DNA from 3 places in the Collimonas arenae genome. Region 1 is predicted to be linked to each of the others. Evidence: predicted binding sites of a transcription regulator. Region 1 holds the regulator's gene; each other region holds the start of a gene.
The links. The regulator LexA, encoded in region 1, represses DNA repair genes until DNA is damaged. The targets are predictions, from matches to a motif close to ACTGTATNNNNATACAGT.

Region 1 (4,215 bases):
CTGGGAAACCTTGCTTGGTCAACGCTTCAGCGATGTCGAAGTTGGTCACGGAACCGAACAGACGGCCGTCAACACCCGATTTTTGCGAGATTTGAACAGTCAGACCGCTCAATTTTTCGCCTTGGCCTTGCGCCACAGCCAGCTTGGCTGCTGCTGCTGTTTCCAGATCAGCGCGCTTCGCTTCGAATTCAGCGATAGCTGTAGTTGTAGCACGACGTGCCATGCGTTGCGGGATCAGGAAATTACGTGCGTAACCGTCCTTGACGCGAACAACTTCACCCAGATTGCCGAGATTAACGACTTTTTCCAACAGAATAACTTGCATATTTTTCTCCTATTTCAAGTCGTCAATTAAGCGTTGTGCAGATCGGTGTATGGCAGCAGCGCCAGGAAACGTGCGCGCTTGATCGCAGTATCCACTTGACGTTGATAGATTGCCTTGGTGCCGGTCAGACGTGCTGGCATGATCTTGCCGTTTTCTTGAACAAAATCCTTGAGCGTGTCGACGTCCTTGTAGTCAACGCTGGCAACGTGTGCAGCGGTGAAACGGCAGAATTTCTTGCGCTTGAACAGCGGGTTTTGTTGTTGACGCTTGTTTTTCAGTTTACTTTTATCGAACTTTTTACCGAATGCCATTTTTGGCTCCTGTATCTAAAATAATTAATCTGCAATTTCAGCTATGTTCCTGAGGAAGCATCTGCTTCTATCGCAGCGAAATCCGTGATGTGAAATACCAGACTTCTACCATTGCGACTCTTGCGTGCCATGAACCCGGTAAACCAGAAAGTACCACCCAACTGCGCCTGACTGAATCTTCCCGAAATCTCGCCAACAGCTAGTGCGGCAATTTCGAATTCGATCAAACGCTTGATTCCTGCTTCAATCGGCTCCGACCGATGCTGCAAATTTGCAGATACAATCGGAATGCCTGCCGGCGTATAACGGATGACTTCACGTTCGGCAATATCGGCAACCAGCTGAAACACGTTATTGGCTTGACTCACTCCTGATGGACTCGATGGCTATAGGATCGCTGATAGGTCGGGCAATTAGGCTGCCGGCGCTTCAGTGCGATGGCTCTTGGCAGCATCTTCCTTCTGCACAGCCTTCATCATTGGCGAAGGACCAGTTTCGGCCTTCTTCAGCTTGACAGTCAGATGACGCAACACTGCATCATTGAACTTGAAGCCGGTTTCGATTTCAGCCAGAGTTTCGCTGTCGCACTCGATGTTGAGGCAGACGTAATGCGCTTTTGCCAGTTTCTGGATCAGGTAAGCCAGTTGACGGCGACCCCAGTCTTCCACGCGATGTACAGTGCCGCCACGTGTTGTGACGATACCTTTGTAGCGTTCGATCATTGCAGGCACTTGCTCGCTTTGATCAGGATGGACGATAAATACGATTTCATAATGACGCATGTAAGCTCCTTTTGGACGGATTGAAGAATCGCCCACCTCGGCGTCAAGACGAGTGTGGGAAGAGGAAAACCAGCAATAGTACGCGCAATTGCAACAAAACTCAATGCTTTCAAGCGCCTGCAACTACTTCCGCATAAGGAAGTGGTTTAATCGCATCATTTATCTTGCATTTGCACAAATACTGTACAAAAATACAGACTGTTGATATACACAGCACTAATGCAATGGCATTAAATACGTTTTTTGCGCAACCGTACCTTATGTACTTTAGCCGCCTTACCTGAATTGAACAGTTGGGGGCAGCGCAGTCCGGCTGCACCGGCTCTTAAACCTTGCCTTGCGAATATTGCAAACAAATACCTATGATCAAACTGACCGCCCGCCAACAGCAAATCCTCGACCTGATCAAGGACGCCATCGAAAACACGGGTTTTCCGCCGACGCGCGCTGAAATAGCGACCGAGCTTGGCTTTCGTTCAGCCAATGCGGCCGAAGAACACTTGCAAGCGCTGGCGCGCAAGGGCGCCATCGTGATAGCGCCCGGCACCTCGCGTGGCATCCGCCTGACCGAAACCACCCTGCGCAGCCAAGGCACACAACTGGCGTTGCCGCATCCCGCCCTGATGCAACTCAGCCTGCCGCTGGTTGGACGGGTTGCCGCCGGATCGCCGATCCTGGCGCAAGAACACATCCAGGCTACCTACAATGTCGACCCCGCCCTGTTCAGCGCCAAACCGGATTATTTGCTGAAGGTGCGCGGCATGTCGATGCGCGACGCTGGCATCATGGATGGCGACTTGTTGGCAGTAAAGAAAACCGACAGCGCCAGAAATGGCCAGATTGTCGTCGCGCGCCTTGGCGACGACGTGACTGTCAAGCGCTATCAGAAATCAGGCTCGGTGATCCAGTTGCTTCCTGAAAACCCGGATTTTGAACCTATTATCGTGACACCGAGCCAGGAAGATTTCGCCCTTGAAGGCCTGGCGGTTGGCCTACTGCGCAGCTGGAACTAACTGAAAACAGGACAACAGCCGGCTGATATCGTCTGGCTACCGAACTCAGGAACGATCAAGGCGACGCCGCTTAGTCAGAATCTGACTGGCGATCCCGCGCAAGATATTGACCTCCTCGGTTTCCAGCTGGGCGCGGGAAAACAGGCGCTTAAGGCGCGGCATCAGTTTTTTCGGGCTGACAGGATCAAGGAATTCAATCTCGATCAAGGCCTGCTCCAGATGTGCAAACATGCCATCGATATCGCTCAGGCTGGCGGCATTGCCCTGGAAGCCAATTTCACTGCCGACCGGCAAAGGCAAATCCTCGCTGGCAGCTACCCGGCATTCATAAGCCAGCACTTGTACAGCCTGCGCCAGATTCAGCGATGAATATTCAGGATTGGCAGGAATATTCAGTAAGACATTGCACTTTTCGACCACTTCATTCGGCAGACCGTAGCGCTCGCTGCCGAACAGCACCGCAGCGTTCAGGCTGGCATCAGCGGCCAACTGGGCGGCCAACGCGCGCGGGGCAGTCAAAGGCGGGGAAAATTCGCGCAAGCGTGCGCTCAGCGCCGCAGCAAAGTTGCAGCCCTCCAAAGCCTCTTCGACAGTAGCAACGATCCGCGCTGAAGCCAGGATGTCTTGTGCGCCGCTGGCAAATGCAACGGCCTCATCTCTTTGCAACACATCGGGGAAGCGCGGATTGACCAGGACCAGCTCGGAAAAACCCATGGTTTTGATAGCGCGGGCAGCCGCACCAACATTGCCAGGACTACTGGTTTCGACCAGCACAAAGCGCAGGCGGTTGAAAAGAGACGTATTGATTTTGGCCAGCTTCATTTAAAATAGCGCCATAACGCGGATTTCTGCGACTAAAAGCTGCTTATTTATCAAAATATTCATCTGCACGTCCGCATCGTTCATTATTATTAATCATAGTGGTGGTTCTGTTCCCGGTTGGCACAGTGCCGCCATTTTAACGGAACCCTACCTCGATTATGCATCCAATGCTCAATACGGCCATCAAGGCCGCCCGTCGCGGTGCCCAAGTCATTTCGCGCGCCTCTTTCGACCTCGATCTGCTGAAGGTAACGAAGAAACAGCATAACGACTTCGTCACCGAAGTCGACCAGGCTGCCGAAGCGGCGATCATCGACGTCTTGAAGAATGCCTACCCGGATCACGCAATCCTGGCCGAAGAATCTGGCGCCTCCGCCAATCTGCATGACGACAACGAAAACGTCTGGATCATCGATCCGCTGGATGGCACTACCAACTTTATCCACGGCTTCCCACAATACTGCGTCTCGATCGCATTGCAGCACAAGGGCCAGATCACGCAAGCGGTGATCTACGACCCAACCCGCAACGATTTGTTCACCGCCACCAAGGGTTCCGGCGCCTATCTGAACGACAAGCGGATTCGCGTAGGCAAGCGCGACAAGATCGCCGACGCCCTGATTGGTACCGGCTTCCCGTTCCGTGAAACCGAAGGTCCGGCCATGGATGAGTACATGAAGATGTTCCGTATCATGACCCAAAATTGCGCTGGCCTGCGTCGCCCCGGCTCAGCCGCTCTCGACCTGGCCTACCTGGCCGCAGGTCGCCTCGACGGCTTCTTCGAAAAAGGGCTGAAGCCTTGGGATATCGCTGCCGGCTCACTGCTGATCAGCGAATCGGGCGGCATCATTGGCGATTTCAGCGGCGAATCCGACTACCTGTACAAGGGTGACGTACTCGCCGGCAGCCCTAAGGTATTTGCCCAGATGGTTGGTTTGTTGTCACCGTTTGCCAAGAAATAA
Region 2 (4,215 bases), 170 kb from region 1:
CTTCGGCGCCGCTGCGTTCCCGGTAAATCCAATAGCAGGCGGCCTCTTCGCCTTCGGCGACGAAGTAATCGCGTACCGCCGCCACGCCGTCCCACCAGCTGCATTCGATACGTTCAGGTCCGACAAGTAGCCGTAAAGGAGAGCTGTAGAAAGGGCGGTGGTTGCGGGTCGTCAAGGCTAGCGGCGTTTTCAACAGCCAGAACGGGCGTTGCGGCTGGACGCTACGGATGGTGTCGTCAGATGCACGCCGGAGCTGGTCGGTGGCGGCTTGCCAGGCGTTGGCGACTTCCGGCCGGTGATCGGCGTATGCTGCAGGCTGCAGCACGTTTTCACTGCCGAGCCGTGCGCTTAATAATTCCAGCAAACGTGCATAAGCACCCGGCGTACCGCCTGGCTCGGGAAACAGTGAAGCAGTCGGCGGCAGCATCGGCGCTACGCGGGTGGCTTGCAGGCGCAAGGCGATGACCGGCGCATCGAGTTGCAAGCGGCCTAGCCGCTCTTTCAGCAAACGCAACAGGTGCTCTTCATGCCAGGCCGGTTCCGCCAATGCGATTTCCAATGCGGTTGGCGCAATCGCCTGGCGACCGCGTTCATGTTCCAGCGACAGTACGAAGCAGGAGACCGCGAGTTGCTGCGCCACCAGCCAGCCTATCATTTGCAAAATCAGGCGGCGCGCCGCAAACAGCACCGCTTCGGCGTGTTCGATCCGGTCTGGCAATTCCAGCCAGGCGGAAAAGGAAAGCGGCGCTTGTACCCATTCAAATATTTCCGGCGTCGCGCCGTAGGCGTGGTCCAGGCTTTCCAGCACCTGTTTGTCGCTGCGTCGCTGCAAACCGGCGCGCGGTAATTTGCGCAGATCGGCCAAGGTTTTGCAGCCGATGCCCGCCAGCCAATCCTGATAGGGACGCACTGCCGGCAAGATCATGAACGGTAAGGCATCCAGCCGCCGCTGCATGCCAGCGATGTGCAGGCTGCGCCGTTGCCTGGGTAACGGCGGAGTGCGGTGCTGGCAGCGGTAACGGGCCAGCAGCCACGCGCCTTGGGCTGTCGGCGCCATGCTTAACTGAAGCGTGAAGCCGAGCGTCTGGATGCTGTCGCGGATGCGGCGGCACAGAGCAAGCCGCCCGCTGAAAGCGCTCAAGCTGGCGCTGACGTCAAGCAGCAGCGAATTCTCTTCAGCGTGCGTTACTTCGGGCGTGTATTGCAACAGCGTCAGTGCGATGTCGTCGCGTGCGCCTTGTTCTCGCGCCGCTTCGCGTTCGCATAGCAAGGCCTCCGGCGCCAGCGCAAGCACGCCGCCGCGGCGCATGCCCGGCCGTATGCCGCCGGCAGCCGCGCTGGCTGTCATGGTCAGCACCTGGTCGTGCTCCATGACGGCGAGCATGCAGGGCTTAGCCCAGCGCGGGCGCAAGGTTTCCAGCGCGAGCAGTGGAAGATGTATGCCTATCCAGAGAGCCATGGTGAGGTGATGCCGAAGGGTTGAGAAAAATAACCGGAGCCGCCACCGGCGTGATTTCAGGAATGATCGCAGGCAAGGGCAGGTAAAAAGCCTGTTCGTGCTGGGGGCCTTTGCGTTTGAGCAGCTGGATTTCGACGCCATTTCGCGCCGGCTGCAATGACAGGCGCAAAGGGGAGGGTGACGATTCGTGCGCGGCGTTCAAGGGGCGGATCATCCACAGCATGGTGTCGCTGGCCTGCGCCGCCAGATGCAAGCGACGTAAAGCTTCACTGCGAATCTGCGATTGCCATACCAGCAGTGCGCCGCAACTGCCGTTGCGCAAGACCTGTTCCGCCGACCACAGGGCATCAGTGCTACGCGCGGCCTTGATCCATAGTAATTTCTCTCCGGGCAACCCCGCGCTATTCCAGGCGGCGATCTGCGGCAGGTGCGGCGGTTGCAGCAGCACGATCCGGCGCTGTTGGGCAATCTGCGCCAGCGCCGGTTGCAGCAGACGCATTTCGCCGCAGCCGGCCTGGTGCAGCAGCAGTTCGATCAGCGTCGCATGTGGCCAGCCTCCGTTTGGCAGTTCCCGGTCCAGCAATGCATGGCCGGAAGCCGTGACCAAGCCCTGGTAAGACCCCATCTGATTTGCGCGCCACAAGGCATGCGGCAAGGTCGAAACGACTGATTGAACCGCAGCGGCATGGCTGGAGAAGGCGCTGGCAGAGTAAGACATGACGAAATTGAAACAATGGATGACTTAAGGGATGATAAATTATACTGTATATATGTACAGTATAAATTCAATCCTGACTTAGTCAATCCATGCAGCGAATCTTAGCCAGATAAAGATTCCATTACGTTTGGCATGGAAAAGGCGTAAATATCGGCGACTACTATCGGCGACTACTTAGAGGCTGTTGCAAACACAGCTGGCTAGGCGCGCCGACGAAGACAGTACGAACAGTACGGCTAGGAGGGTGTAGCAGGGGTTTCAGACGACACTGTCGTCTGCCTGCGGAACGGCCCGGGCTTGCAAGCCCGGCGCGCCCTGCAAGGGCAACAGCGCCAGATGTGTTTGCAACAGCCTCTTAGGCAGCAGTGGCCTGAAGCGGCGGGTTATATCGGGCTGAGCGAAAATAACCCGCAACCCGATTCGCAAACCAGCCGAGTCCGGAACACAGCAGAAAATAGATCAAGCCGATAAACAAGAATATCTCGGCTGGATAAATCATTACCCGGCTATTCACCTGCGCCGCCACAAACGATAATTCACCCACGCCGACGATGTAAGCCAATGAACTGTCCTTGATCAACGTCACCCATTGATTGACAAAGGACGGCAGCATCATCTGCAGCGCTTGCGGCAGCACGATATAGCGCAACACCGACATGCGTGTCATTCCCAGGGACAAGCCGGCATCCCATTGACCTGTGCGGATACCGCTGATACCGGCATGTACCGAATGCGCCAGATAAGCTCCGCCGATCAGCGCCAGCGCGCACATTACGGACAGCACGCCAGGCACATCGATATGGAACACAACAGGCAGTAAAAAGTACGTCCAGAAAATCAGCATCAGCACTGGAATCGCCCGAAAGAAGCCAAGCACCATGGTCAGCAACAGATTCAGCCAGCCGCGCGACAACGACAAACTGACGCCGAGCACCAGGCCCAGCACAGCCGAAGCCAGCGCAGAACCCAGGCTGAGCAACACAGTCAAGGCTGCGCCGCCCAGCGGACCGTCGGGATAAGCACCCCACAGCAGATACGGCAGGTTGTCCGTCAGCACGCTCAACTGTATGCTCATCGCTGGCCGCCGCTGATCAGTTTGTGCCGACGCTGGATCAGCTGTCCGATGGTTTCGAGCAGGGCGATGGCGGCGATGTAAAACAAGGTCGCTACGCCGAAAGCCTGAAACGTCTTGAAGGTTTGTGCTTCGACCTGGCGCGAGGTGTAAGACAGTTCAGCCAGGCCGATAGCCATGCTCAGGGATGTGTTCTTGATGATGTTCATGTACTGGCCAAGCAGGGGCGGCAAGGCGATACGTGTCGCCTGTGGCAGGATCACATAACGCAATACCTGCCAGCTACTGAAGCCGAGTGCAGCCCCTGCCAGCCGCTGTGCTTCGGCCACGCCGCGCATGCCAGCACGGATTTCCTCGCTGATATAGGCGGCGGAATACAGGCTCAGGCCGAGCACCGCGCAGAGTAATTCGAACGAGGGCCATGTCAGCCTCAGGTACGGCCCCAGCGCCACGTCATGCACCGTATTCAGCCACGCTCCGGCGCCTTCAGGCAGCAGGCTGGAGACGCCGAAATACCAGAAAAAAAGTTGCACCAGCAGCGGCGTATTGCGGAAGAGCGAAAGAAAGGTTGCCGCCTGCAATGACAGCCAGCGTCGATGGCTGGAACGCGCTGCGGCAATCACGATACCGAGCAAGGTCGACAGCACGCTGACCACCGCAGAAACGTAGAGTGTCATCGATAGGCCGTCGAGGAGCCAGCCGATGTATTTCGGGGCCAGCATTTGCCCAAGAAGCGATTGAAATTCAGTCATTTTTACTTTGCTGTTACCTTTGCTGCTACCAATGGGGCTAATCAGATCTAAGAGGCTGTTGCGAACACAGATGGCTAGGCGCGCCGACGAAGACAGTACAAGCAGTACGGCTAGGAACGGATGGTCGCCTCGACGTAACAACGCCAGGTGTGTTCGCAGCAGCCTCTAAACAAAAAAACACTGGCGAACCGCAAGGGTTGCCAGTGCAAGACAG
Region 3 (4,215 bases), 2.5 Mb from region 1:
TGTAGGTGGTGGAAACTGCATTGCCGTCCTTGTCGACGATCGAGTAATGCGTGGTTTCAGGCTTTTCATGCGGCGCCATGCCCGGTTGTACTTCTACCGATGGCGTGGCCTTGTCGGCGCTGATTTTTTCGCGGATCGACGCTGCGTATTCCTTGCTCATCAAGCGTTCCAGCGGATTTTTGACGAACGCAGGGTCGCCCAGGAAGGTATTGCGGTCCATATACGAATGGCGCATCGCCTCGGTCATGTAGTGCACTGCCGACGCCGAATGGAAGCCCAGCGCCTTCATGTCATAGCCTTCCAGAATATTAAGGATCTGGCACATGGTGGCGCCGCCGGAGCTTGGAGGCGGTGCGGAAACAAACACATAGCCGCGGTAGTTGCATGACAAGGGCGCGCTTTCGCTGATCTTGTAGCCAGCAAAGTCGGCTGCCGTAATGATGCCGCCGCCAGCCTTGGATGCGCGTTCCACAGCGGCCGGAATGGCGCCTTTATAGAAAGCGTCAGGACCGTTGCGCGAAATGGCTTCCAGGGTCTTGGCCAGATCCTTCTGCACCAGACGGTCGCCCGGCTGCAGCGGCGTACCGTCGCGGCGCAGGAACAGGCGTGCCGCTTCCGGGTCTTTCTTGAACTGGGCGATGGTGGTGTCGAGGATGTCGGTATCGCCGCGGTTCAGGATATAACCGTCACGCGCCAGCTTGATCGCAGGCTGCATGACTTGGGCGCGCGTGAGTTTGCCGTATTTCTTTTGCGCAGTGTCGAGACCCAGCACGGTGCCCGGCACGCCGGCTGCCAGGTAGCCAAACAGGCTGGCGTTGGTGATCGCTTTGCCGTTGGCGTCCAGGTACATATTGGCGCTGGCTGCCGCCGGCGCCGTTTCACGGAAGTTGATGAAGGTATCGTGGCCATCGGCCAGGTGGATGGTCATGAAGCCGCCGCCGCCGATATTGCCGCAGCATGGATTTACTACCGCCTGTGCGTAGCCGACCGCGACCGCTGCATCGATGGCGTTGCCGCCCATTTTAAGGATGTCGACTCCGACCTGCGAAGCCAGGTGTTGGGACGTCACCACCATGCCGTTCTTCGCTTCGACCGCCGGCGCGGATGCCGCCTGCGCATTGCCCAGCAAGCCCAGCAGCAATATCGATGCTGCCAACGGTTTCATCAAATATGTAATACGCATACTTTCTCCCTTTTATTAGCGGGCAAACGACTGCCCCCAGCTTTGAATATGGCGCAACTATCTGCATGCGCAGACAGGCGTCACAATTATTGCACCGCTCTCGATCATGCGGCTGGTCTTTTTACTTTCCCGGATGAGTATATGCGTATTAAGCATAATCTGAGCCCGCCATGCTGCGCCGTAATTCACCGGTTCCGTGCTTAAGTCCGCGCCCAAAGATTGGGCCGGCAAGACGGATTCGGATGATCAAGGCTACGGAAAGCGCTTTCTGCACATACAATATAGCGACAGGTTTTTTGGAAAAATGCGACAGTGCTTGCATAAATCACTGTTTTTTTATACAGTGCTACCTGAAGTTACAGATATCTCACCTCTTTTGTCGAAAGAATAACCATGGACGATAAAAAATCCGCAGCCAACCCGGATAAAAGCAAGGCCCTAGCCGCGGCCTTGGCGCAGATCGAAAAGCAGTTCGGCAAAGGTTCTGTCATGCGGATGGAAGACGGCGCCGTGGTCGAAGAGGTGCAAGTCGTCTCGACCGGTTCGCTCGGCCTGGATATCGCGCTCGGCGTCGGCGGCTTGCCGCGTGGCCGCGTCGTGGAAATCTACGGCCCGGAATCGTCAGGCAAAACCACGCTGACCCTGCAAACCATCGCCGAAATGCAAAAACTGGGCGGAACCTGCGCGTTTATCGATGCGGAACACGCATTGGACGTAGGCTATGCGCAGAAACTCGGCATCAACCTGTCCGAACTGCTGATCTCGCAACCGGATACCGGCGAACAGGCGTTGGAAATCACCGATGCGCTGGTGCGCTCCGGCGGCGTCGACCTGATTGTGGTCGACTCGGTGGCGGCGTTGACGCCGCGCGCTGAAATCGAAGGCGACATGGGTGATTCCCTGCCAGGCCTGCAAGCACGTCTGATGTCGCAAGCGTTGCGCAAGCTGACCGGCAGCATCAACCGCACCAATACGCTGGTGATTTTCATCAATCAGATCCGCATGAAGATCGGCGTCATGTTCGGCAATCCGGAAACCACCACCGGCGGTAATGCCCTCAAGTTCTACGCTTCGGTGCGCCTGGATATTCGTCGTACCGGTTCGATCAAGTCCGGCGACGAAGTCATCGGGAACGAAACCAAAGTCAAAGTCGTCAAAAACAAGATCGCGCCGCCATTCAAGGAAGCGCACTTCGACATCCTGTATGGCGAAGGCACATCCCGCGAAGGTGAAATCCTCGATCTCGGTTCCGATGCCAAGATTGTTGAAAAGTCGGGCGCCTGGTACAGCTACAACGGCGAACGCATCGGCCAAGGCAAGGACAATGCCCGTACCTACCTGAAAGAACGTCCGGAACTGGCGCGCGAAATTGAAAACAAGGTGCGCGCTTCGCTGGGTGTGCCTGAGTTGGGTGTGATCAAATCGGATGCAGGCGACAAGAGTGAAAAAGCCGCAGCCAAGGCTGCCAGCAAAGCCGCTGCAGCTGCAACCAAGGCTGAAGAACCTGTCTAAGCTTTATCCGGTGGATTCAGTGCCGGTTTAAGCAAATTGAGCAAATAGCCGGGTTGTCCTGGTCAAAGAAAACGCCTTTCATAAACTCCGCACGACGGATTTTTGGAAGGCGTTGTTGTTTGTAGCGATGCTTATAATAAGTAATATTTAATACGCAGTTTTAACAAGCTGTACTTAACAAGCATTACTCAGAAAGCGAAGATGGCCAAACTGCAAATCAGCCTTAAGGGCAGGGCGTTGCGCTATCTGTCGGCACGTGAACACAGCCGCATGGAACTGGCGCGCAAACTGTCGCGCTATGCGCAAGAAGGCGATGACATCGAAGCCTTGCTCGACACGCTGGAAGCCGCCAAGCTATTGTCGCAAACACGTTTCTCCGAATCCCTGATTCACCGGCGCGCACACCGTTACGGCAACAGCCGCATTCTTTCCGAATTGCAAAGCCACGGCATTGATGCTGAGTCTCTGACAGACATCAAAGCCGATCTGGCCAGTGGCGAAGTGGCGCGCGCCCGTGAGGTCTGGCGCAAAAAATTCAATCAAGTCCCGGCAAATGCTGAAGAGCGCGTCAAACAGATGCGCTTCCTGCTGCAACGCGGGTTTTCTCATCGGGCGATACAAGCAGCGGTGAAAGGCGGCGACGAAGATACTGAAGATAGCTGATGCTGGAGCAATGCTTCTAATGTTCTTGCATCTGTATGAAATGCGACAAAAATGGCATGTTGTCTATTCTGTAAGCCATCGTTCCCCGTCTTGCTTCGCGTATTGATTTATATGTCCAACACCGACGATGGTTATTTCGCAACTGTCCATCAACATCGCTAAGCCCGCCAAGCTGTGCTACACTTTTGGGGTTTTTTGCAAACCGCAGGAGCGGCAGTTACCATAGAAACTGTGGTAGCGACACGCAAATCAGTCCACCATTATGTCTCTGACACCACCTATTTCCCGCCGAGCGTTAAAGTATACCCGCGCGATTCACATCGAAGCTTTTGTGCGCGATGACGGCTTGTGGGAAGTGGATGCGCATCTCACCGATACCAAACCTTTCGATCTTTCTTTGCCTGCAGGTAATTTATTCGCAGGCCAGCCTTTGCACAGCCTGTGGTTAAGACTGACGCTTGACCGTCAATTTACTATAGTGGAAGTCGAAGCTAATTCGGAAGCGGTGCCGTATCAGGGGTATTGCAATACGATCAACCCCGCGTATAAAGCCTTGATCGGCCTGAGTCTGGTCAAGGGCTTCCGTTATACGATTAAGGAGCGCATCGGCGGCGCTCTGGGATGTACGCATTTGACCGAATTGGCGCAAATTCTGCCCACCGCCGCCTTGCAGGCTTTCGGCGGCGAGATCGACCGCAACGCAGATCCCGTGGCGGAGCAAAAAAAGCCGGCCCAGCTCGATCGATGCCACGCATTACGCAGTGAAGGCGCAGTCGTCGCCAAATATTATCCGAAGTGGGCATGCAGCCCACCTGTAGACGTAGGCAAACAAACTCATTAGCCGTCATTAAACGCAC

Region 2: a site for LexA is predicted at 2,221-2,238, ahead of imuA (translesion DNA synthesis-associated protein ImuA). Genes of this name have one in related genera too.
Region 3: a site for LexA is predicted at 1,511-1,528, ahead of recA (recombinase RecA). Genes of this name have one in related genera too.

Annotation. Positions count from the first base shown of each region.
Region 1 covers NZ_CP009962.1:2,360,938-2,365,152, reverse strand. The annotation lists gene rplI (50S ribosomal protein L9) at 1-325, opposite strand, end outside; gene rpsR (30S ribosomal protein S18) at 352-636, opposite strand; gene priB (primosomal replication protein N) at 678-1,004, opposite strand; gene rpsF (30S ribosomal protein S6) at 1,050-1,418, opposite strand; gene lexA (transcriptional repressor LexA) at 1,781-2,431, shown strand; gene LT85_RS10560 (RNA methyltransferase) at 2,477-3,253, opposite strand; gene LT85_RS10555 (inositol monophosphatase family protein) at 3,412-4,215, shown strand.
Region 2 covers NZ_CP009962.1:2,187,218-2,191,432, forward strand. The annotation lists gene LT85_RS09830 (Y-family DNA polymerase) at 1-1,459, opposite strand, end outside; gene imuA (translesion DNA synthesis-associated protein ImuA) at 1,392-2,177, opposite strand; gene LT85_RS09840 (amino acid ABC transporter permease) at 2,533-3,246, opposite strand; gene LT85_RS09845 (amino acid ABC transporter permease) at 3,249-4,001, opposite strand.
Region 3 covers NZ_CP009962.1:4,887,086-4,891,300, reverse strand. The annotation lists gene ggt (gamma-glutamyltransferase) at 1-1,165, opposite strand, end outside; gene recA (recombinase RecA) at 1,577-2,695, shown strand; gene recX (recombination regulator RecX) at 2,897-3,358, shown strand; gene LT85_RS21535 (DUF2889 domain-containing protein) at 3,621-4,199, shown strand.